Regions from separate parts of the Micromonospora globosa genome, predicted to be linked through region 1. Evidence: riboswitches for the same ligand, from Rfam matches in the RefSeq annotation. Region 1 holds a riboswitch; the other holds the start of a gene.

The links. Region 1 has a riboswitch for cyclic di-AMP ahead of IF06_RS0121965 (transglycosylase family protein). Riboswitches for the same ligand answer to the same signal wherever they lie in the genome.
Region 2: linked by a shared signal. The riboswitch ahead of IF06_RS0114400 (C39 family peptidase) and the one ahead of IF06_RS0121965 (transglycosylase family protein) in region 1 are both predicted to bind cyclic di-AMP.

The regions. Positions count from the first base shown of each region.
Region 1 covers NZ_JNZR01000025.1:78,401-82,880, forward strand. Annotated here, with positions in the region: gene IF06_RS0121955 (M4 family metallopeptidase) at 1-1,212, shown strand, start outside; gene IF06_RS0121960 (YbaB/EbfC family nucleoid-associated protein) at 1,310-1,759, opposite strand; gene IF06_RS0121965 (transglycosylase family protein) at 1,948-2,607, opposite strand; cyclic di-AMP (ydaO/yuaA leader) riboswitch at 2,606-2,777, opposite strand; gene IF06_RS0121970 (LLM class flavin-dependent oxidoreductase) at 2,923-4,480, shown strand, end outside.
Region 2 covers NZ_JNZR01000013.1:92,565-97,044, forward strand. Annotated here, with positions in the region: gene IF06_RS0114395 (copper resistance CopC/CopD family protein) at 1-214, opposite strand, end outside; cyclic di-AMP (ydaO/yuaA leader) riboswitch at 1,209-1,349, shown strand; gene IF06_RS0114400 (C39 family peptidase) at 1,559-2,359, shown strand; gene IF06_RS34330 (zinc ribbon domain-containing protein) at 2,777-3,112, opposite strand; gene IF06_RS34335 (hypothetical protein) at 3,124-3,588, shown strand; gene IF06_RS0114410 (hypothetical protein) at 3,802-4,233, shown strand; gene IF06_RS33120 (cation transporter) at 4,393-4,480, shown strand, end outside.

The DNA of each region.
Region 1 (4,480 bases):
CGCAACGGCGCCAACGGCAACGGCGGCTACTGGCCGATCCGGGTGGGCCTCAACGACCAGAACGCCTACTACGACGGCAGCCAGGTGCAGATCGGCAAGAACACCGCCGGTCAGTGGATCAGCTCGCTGGACGTGGTGGCGCACGAGATCGGCCACGGCATCGACGACAACACCCCCGGCGGCATCTCCGGCGGCGGCACGCAGGAGTTCGTGGCTGACACGTTCGGCGCGGCCACCGAGTGGTTCGCCAACGAGCCGTCCAGCTACGACGCGCCCGACTTCCTGGTCGGCGAGAAGATCAACCTGGTCGGCTCCGGCCCGATCCGCAACATGTACAACCCGTCGGCGCTCGGCGACCCGAACTGCTACTCCAGCAGCATCCCGTCGACCGAGGTGCACGCCGCGGCCGGCCCGGGCAACCACTGGTTCTACCTGCTCGCCAACGGCAGCAGCCCGACCAACGGGCAGCCGTCCAGCTCGACCTGCAACGGCAGCAGCGTGACCGGCCTGGGCATCCAGAAGGCCATGAAGATCATGTACAACGGCATGCTGCTGAAGACCTCGTCCTCGTCGTACCTGAAGTACCGCACCTGGACGCTGCAGGCGGCGAAGAACCTCTACCCGGGCAGCTGCGCGGAGTTCAACACGGTCAAGGCGGCCTGGGACGCGGTGAGCGTGCCGGCCCAGTCCGGTGACCCGACCTGCGCCGGCGGCACCCCGACGCCCACCCCGAGCACCACGACCACCCCGCCGTCGGGCGGCTGCTCCGGCAACAAGCTCGCCAACCCGGGCTTCGAGTCCGGCAACGTGAGCTGGAGCGCCTCGTCCGGCGTCATCACCACCGCCAGCGGCCAGGCCGCGCACGGCGGCTCGTACAAGGCGTGGCTGGACGGGTACGGCTCGTCGCACACCGACACGCTCAGCCAGTCGGTGACGATCCCGGCCGGCTGCCGGGCGACGTTGAGCTTCTGGCTGCACATCGACAGCGCGGAGTCGACCACCAGCACCGCGTACGACAAGCTCACCGTCAAGGCGGGCAGCACCACGCTGGCCACGTACTCCAACCTGAACAAGGCCACCGGCTACGTGCAGCGGTCCTTCGACATCTCGTCGCTCGCAGGCACCACGGCGACCATCTCGTTCAGCGGCGTGGAGGACAGCTCGTTGCAGACGTCCTTCGTCGTCGACGACACCGCGGTCACCCTGAGCTGACCGTGGCGTGCGCGGCCGGTCGTCGTCCTCCCGGCGGCCGGCCGCCTCGCCGTGTCCGGACCGGCGTCCCGCCGTGTCGGGCGGCCGTTTCGCCGTGTCAGGCCCGGCGCGCGCCCTGGGACGCGGTGCCGCGGTCGCGGTGGATCCGCGCGGCCGCCTCGTGCATCGCGCGGCCGAACAGCTCGGCCTGGTCGCCCATGCTGCCGAGCCGGGCGGCGAGCGCGTCGGCGTCGGCCCGCGCCGACGCGCTGACCCGGGCGTCCAGCTCGGACAGCGCGGCGTTGGCGGCGGTGACGAAGTGTCCGCAGAGGACGTCGAGGGGCTCGCCGGCCAGTTCCGGGTCGATCGTCACGGAATCCAGCCGGCCACCCTGGACGGCGACCGCGCGGACCCGGCCGCCGGCGGCCGTGCCCTCGGCGCGCAGCAGGTCGCCGGGCTCGCCGTCGGCGTGCGCCGAGGCCCGGGAGCGCATCGCGGTGAGCGCCTGCTGCGTGCGGGTCAGCAGCTCGTCGATGCTCGCGGCCGCCGAGAACGGGTCGTTGGTCATATCCGCGCTTTCTTCACGTCTTAGCCGAGCATCGTGACCCTAGCAACCGGCTCCGACGAATCGCGGTCACCACCGTTGCGGACCGTCTCCCGGACGCCGGGAGCAGGCCGGACACCGTCGACGCGGCGTGTCGCGGACGGGGCGAACGCCCGACCGGGTCGCCCCGGCCGGGCGTTCTCGGACCGCTGTCAGCGCAGCCGCAGCCGCTGACCGGGGAAGATCAGGCCGGGGTCGTCGCCGACCACTGCGCGGTTGCGCTCGTGCAGGGCGCGCCAGCCGCCGTCGACGCGCTGCGTCACGGCGATCTCCGACAGCGTGTCCCCACGCCGGACCAGGTACGTCCCGGCGCCGGACGACGGCTGCGGCGCCACCGTCGTCGTGGCGCGCTCGGGCGCGGCCCTGCGGGTGGCCGCCCGCTCCGGCGCGGCCTCGCGCGTGGCGGCCCGCTTCGGGGCCGCCTTTGTGGTGGCCCGCTCGGACCGGGTCGCCGCGCTCGCCGAGCCGCCCTTCTTGCCGCAGACCGGCCACGCGCCGATGCCCTGGCCGCGCCGCACCTTCTCCGCGACGGCGATCTGCTCGGACCGGCTGGCCAGGTCGGCGCGGGCGGCGTACTTCTTGCCGCCGTAGCCGTTCCAGGTGGCGCGGGAGAACTGGAGCCCGCCGTAGTAGCCGTTACCGGTGTTGATCTTCCAGTTGCCGCCCGACTCGCAGCGCGCGACCGCGTCCCAGTTGACGCCTGCGCTGGCCGGAGCGGCCGGGCCGAACAGGGTCGCGGCGCCGACGGCGGCGCCGGCCAGGACCGCTCCGAGGGCGGTACGGCGGCTTCGGGCTGAGTATTCAGTTGCCATGTGGATTCCTCCACGCCGACGAGGTGAGCTGTCGGGTTCGGGCCGAGGAGCCCGGCCGCCGGTGGCGGCTTCACCCCGAGGTGACGATGCACCGTGGAACGTGTGGTTCCCCCGCTCCCGCGCGAGGTCCGGTTACCGGGGACGGCGGCGGGATTTGGCGTTTCCGGCCCGTGGTGTCCGCGTCTGCGAACGAAACCGACGCTAGGAGCGATTTGCGACGATCGTCCACTTCTTGTGACGCTCTTCACCCGGCCGGGCTACCGGCGGCGGCGCTACGGTGGCAGGGCCAGGCAAGATCACGGGAGGGCTTGACGGATGACCGATCACGGACACGAGCTGACCTTCGGCGGCTTCATCACCCCCGCCGCCGGGCAGCCCGACCAGGTCGTGGCGCTGGCCCGGCTGTGCGAGCAGGTCGGGCTGGACCTGGTCACGTTCCAGGACCATCCCTACCAGCCGGGCTTCCTGGACACCTGGACGCTGATGTCCTACGTGGCCGCGGCGACCGAACGCATCCGCCTGGCCGGAAACGTCCTCAACCTGCCGTTGCGCCAGCCGGTGGTGCTGGCCCGCAGCGTCGCCAGCCTGGACCTGCTCACCGGCGGCCGGGTCGAGCTGGGACTCGGCGCGGGCGCGTTCTGGGACGCGATCGAGGCGGCGGGCGGGCGGCGCCTGTCCCCCGGCGCCGCCGTCGACGCCCTCGACGAGGCGATCCGGGTGATCCGCGAGGTCTGGGACACCGGCAGCCGCGGCATGATCCGTGTCGACGGCGAGCACTACCGGGTGGTCGGCGCCAAGCGCGGCCCGGCGCCCGCGCATCCGGTCGGCATCTGGGTCGGCGCGTACAAGCCGCGCATGCTGCGCCTGGTCGGCCGCGCCGCGGACGGCTGGCTGCCGTCCCTGTCGTACCTGCCGAAGGGCCCCGACGAGCTGCCCGCCCTGAACGCGCTCGTGGACGAGGGCGCCCGGGCCGCCGGGCGCGACCCGGGCGCGATCCGCCGCATGCTCAACGTGACCGGCACGTTCGCCCGCTCGTCGGCCGGCTTTCTGGCCGGGCCGCCGGAGCAGTGGGTGGAGGAGCTGGCCGGGCTCACCCTGGAGCACGGCATCACCACGTTCATCCTCGGCAGCGACGAGCCGCGCGCGATCCAGATCTTCGGCCAGGAGGTGGCGCCCGCGGTCCGGGAGCTGGTCGCCGCCGAGCGCGCCACGCCCGCCGGCGGCGCCCGGGAGGCCGCCGACGAGCCGACCACCGCCGGCGGCCCGAGCACGCTCGGCGTCACCCCCACCCCCGACCCGGGGGTACGCCTGAGCGCACGCCGCCCGTGGGACGAGTCCACCCGCCCGAGCGCCCCGCCGCCGCCGGCCGGACAGGTCTACCCGGCCCGGGGACAGGCCGCCGGGCAGCACCTGGTGGACGTGCACGACCATCTGCGCCAGGAACTGGCCCAGGTGCGCGACCTGCTGGAACAGGTCAAGCAGGGCTCGGTCTCGCCGGGCCGGGCGCGGGCGGCGCTCAACGAGATGACCATGCGGCAGAACAACTGGACGCTCGGGGCGTACTGCGCGGCCTACTGCACGATGGTCACCCAGCACCACGGGCTGGAGGACGCCTCGGTCTTCCCGCACCTGCGCCGCTCAGAGGCCGGGCTGGCCGCGGTGCTGGACCGCCTCGAGGAGGAGCACGTGGTGATCCACGGGGTGGTGGAGAGCGTCGACCGGGCGCTCGTGGAGCTGGTCCGGCGGCCCGGCGACTTCACGCAGCTCCAGGAGGCGGTGGACCTGCTCACCGACACGCTGCTGTCGCACCTGTCGTACGAGGAGCACCAGATCGTCGAGCCGCTGGCCCGGCACGGGTTCTTCCCCGGCCAGC
Region 2 (4,480 bases), on a different contig from region 1:
TGGCGGCCGGTAGGCCGATGCCGTTGCCGTCGGAAAGCTTGAATCCCGCTCCTGTGGGCGTGCCGGCGGCGCTGAGCGTCAGCCGGATCTCCTGGACGGCGCCGTCGATCCGCGCGCCGTCGGCCGGAACGGCCCGGAGCAGCTTGAAATGTGCGGCCGCAGGGGAAGCGAACCCGAGGGCCACGATGAGGGCGGGAAACAGCGCCAGCCACACCCGAATTGCCCAGCGCGCGGCGCGACGTGCTGGCGACTGAGGACATGCGAGACCCGGCGATGCAGCAAGCAAGGTCAGGCCGCCCGGCGACGCCGCTGGAAAGGCACTGTTGATCCTTCCGCCAAGGAGGCGCGGGCCGGTGCCCACACATCGCTCCCACGTGGTGCGGTCGCCATCCTAGGTCAACTACTACCCGCCCTTAGTAGGGGCGGGTCAGCTTCGACGATCCAGAAAGTCAGGTTGGGGGAGAGCGCCAGCATGGTGGCATCGCCGACTCGCAACGGCGACGGACTGCGCCGGGAGTGGTGCGAGGCATTGCCGCGGTCCCGGTCGGCCGTGGTCGGGTCGCTCTGTGGCCCCGCGGTGACGGATTTTGAAGCGGGCCACCGCGATCAGCGCGACGATCATGCTCTCGTACGCGGTTCCCACTTGCTTCGCGCGGCGCGCGCCCAACCGTCGGCAGGGCGGCGATCCGGCCTTACGCCGCCCGCCGGGATTGGGTTGATTTTCGTCGAAGCCACGTCGACATTCGAACGTCGAGCTACCCGCGGTCTGCGCGGGCTGACTGCCGGGTGTCACGAGCGCCGCCAACTTCATCTCCATGAACGCCTGTGCGGTAACGGGGAGCTCGCACTGACTTGTGTCTGCGCGCGGCCTCGGCCCGTACCACCACTACCGCCGCTGCTGCCGGCCCGGGTTTGCTGAATTGTGACTGAAATTGGTGTGGGGCTACGTACGGCCGCCCAGGAAACGGCCATTCGGGTGAGTATGCGGCGATCGGCCAAGCAATTGAGCGCCAACAGCATTCCGATGTCCGGTTACGTCCCGAGGGTTCCGCTATAACTGCTCGTCCCATTGAGTGGCATGAGTAACTGGAGGTTCCGATCAGAGTAGCGATGTTCGAGGCTTATGCAGGTGGGAGCCCTTGGCATACGACGTACCCACCGGTAATGTCGGCGCGTCCGGTGCGGTTTCCGATCGCAAGTGGCGACGCCGCTCCGACCCGCCTAATCGTGATCTCATGAACCGGGGACCCAGGCAACACCGGGGTGAATCCGCGAGCCACGGCCCGCGGTAGGGCGTACTTCCCGCCCGAATCCGTCAGCTAACCCGGTAGGCGGCCACGGAAGGAGTGCCAGCCTCGTGCGAAACACCTCCCGATACTCCCCACGCCTCCACGGCATCGCGGTGCCGACACTCGCCTGACTGTGAGTCCCGGCAACTGCCCCCCAGCCCGGCCCACCGGGCGCTCCCCATCCCCGCGGCACCCCGCCCAGTCACAACGTGCGTGAGTTCCTCCGCGCGTCGGGCCGGCCTGTGCCGCTCCAGCCCGTGGAGGAACACATGAAGCACCACATGAAGCGTCAGCTGCGGCGTCTTGTGACCGAGCGCCCGTACAAGATCATCGCCGGCTCCGCCGCGGCGCTCGTGCTCGCCAGCGGCGTCGGCACGGCGCTGGCCGCCACCGATCACAACGCGCCCGTCCGCCAGGGGAACACCGCCGCCGGGCTGGCTCCGCGGCTCGGTGATGTCGCCACCCGCGGCGAGGCTCGCGTCGCCGCCGAGCCGTCGCCGTCAGCGAAGGACAGGGCCACGACCGACCCGGACGTGACCAAGAAGGCGAGGCCGAAGCCTCCGTCGACCAAGGTCCTCGACCACACCTACGAGGCGCAGACTGCCTACTGGAACTGCGGCCCGGCCGCTGTGCGCAACGCGCTCAGCGCGAGCGGCGTCGAGACCACCCAGGACGCGATGGTCGCCCCGCTGAACGCTGGCGAGAACGGCACCAACTCGGCGGAGGACACCACTCGCGGGCTCAACCAGATGGTCAAGGGCAACCCGTACCGGACGCACATGATCCCGGGCCAGGCCGCGACGCCGGCGCAGATCGACCAGCTCCAGGCCGACGTGGTCACCGCCATCACCGACGGCCGTGCCGTGGTCGCCAACACCGTCGGCTCCGCGACCGATACAGACGGCGGCTGGCACTCCTTCCCCGGCGGCCACTACATCGCCGTGGTCGGATATAAGGACGACGGCCGGACGGTGCGGATCGCCGACTCCGCCGACCCGAACATGGCCGCCTACTGGATGACCACCATCGACCTGGCGAACTGGATGGCCACCCGCGGCTACTCCGCCTGATCCCATCTCCGGCCCTCGGGCACCGGCTCGTTCGAGCCGGTGCCCGTCGCCTTTCGGTTCGCGCCCAGTAGCAGGCAGGACGGCACGTCGTGCGCCCTCTGGTATGGCTCAGCCGATCATCTTGTGCGGTCAGGTTAGGTGCCGCCCGACGCGGCGGGCAGGGGCGAACACGTACAGGTCCAGCATGCCGGGTGGGTTGGCCAGGCCGGGGCCGCCGGCGCGAAATCCGAACCAGCCCCTCTGTGGACTTTGGTGCGTCACCGATAACGGCATGACGCCGACACGGGAAACTCCATAGTGCCGCTCGCTGCTATAGGATTACGGCATGAGCACCCATGCTGAGCATGGGTGCCGTGACTTTGTGTCCGAATCCCTCGGACACAACATCTCCACATATTGATCATGGGTTGAACGGGCTCACTTGCCTGAGGCTCCTGTGGTCGGTGTACATCGTTCCTGATCGCAGATGATGCTGATCTTGTTTCTGTGCAGGAGCGCGGCCAGGTCATGCGGGTTCTGGGCGTCGCTGGCGAGGCCGGGATGTCCCATCAGTCGCGCGATGATGTGGTCTTCCCTGAGGTAGAGCATCTTGCGTCGGCCGTTGGTGGGCTGTTGGGTGCTGGTGTGGCCTTGGCGGCATCGGTAGCCCGGACGCTGGTTGATCCAGTGGGATTCCAGTCTTCGGCCGCATGGTGCGCAGCGCAGCAGGCCGGTGAACAGGTAGCGGCGGGCAGTCCCGTCGTGGCTGGCCACAACTGCACACCGTGCTGTTCGAGCAGGGGTGCCAGGTGCTGCAGCTGGTTGGCGGAGAATGCTCGTTCGTATTCGCCGACCACGATCGCGTCGAACCCACGGTGCGGATCGGGGAGCGCGGCCAGCAGCGCGGCGGCCTGCGGACGCTGCCGCCAGCCGCGGCGGCGCGAGCAGCCGGCATCGAAGTACTCGGCGACGATCAGCCCGTGACCGGCGACGAGTTCGCTGGCGCAGTCCCGCTGCCAGTGCCGGGACGTCACCCGGTCTTGATGCTCGATGGTCGACATCCGGCCGTAGAACGCAAACCGCAGACCACCCTGCCGCCGGACGCGCGGCTGCGCGCCGGCGTGCGGCTGGCTGTTGAGCCATCGGGTCATGGGATCCGCGGGATCGTCACTCTGGTGGTCCGACACGCCAACATTTCTACGAAGGATCTTCATGGTCGAGTCGGACAAAAAGTCCGCTGCGCTGGATGAAGGGCTGTCGGGCCGGAGCCGGTGGTAGCCGCCCGAACAAGGCGGTCCAGCTACGACCGCCCGATGCAGGCCGCGCCGACGAGTGGCCCACGGGACTTTCGAACGCGACGTGGTGACGCAGTGGTTCGCCGACCTTGAGATAAGCATCCGGGGCAGGACGGGAACCCGCACCCGCACGACGGCTGCGGCCGTGGAGTGTCGTAGTCTGCGCTGGTGACGTGGGACGGTCCGGCTGGTGCGATGCGCGGCTACCGCGCTGTCGCGGTGGCGGTCGTCGTCGCTGCGGTTCTGGTCCTGCACGCGCTGCAGTGCGCTAGGGGTCTGGACACTGCGACACCTTCGGCGGCTGCCAGTTCCACGACCTCCCTCGCTTCCTACGACGCGTCTGCGGCCCTGAACAGCCTCGCTGATGCCCTCGCCTCCGCCGATCCGGAGGCGACTGACGGGCATCATGCGCCGGCAGATGGCGGGAGCGTGGCCGTGACGGCCTGCCTGCTGTTGCTGGTGATCGGCGGCGCTGTCGTACTGGGGGCATTCCAGCGCTGGGTCCGCCGGCTACCTGTTGGCCGGGGGCTGCGTCACCGGCCGGTGAGCCGGCCTGTGACGGTCCGGCTGCTGTCACTGTTGTGCGTGTCGCGGGTGTAGAACCGGTTTGCGGTTGTGAGCCCGTGGCGGTCCACGCGTCCTGATACGTGGCCGGCTGAGTAGCCGTCGCGGGCCTTCGTTCCTGCCGAGTCTGCCAAACGTGGTCCTGGCCAGTCGGCCAGCAAGCTCGGCTGTCCCTTCGTCGGGTCTGAGGATGCCGTGAACGACACCGTCACTTACATGCTGGCCGTGCGCGGGTTGTGCTGCGACCGTGCGGAGAGCGCAGTACGGCGAATTTTGGAAGATC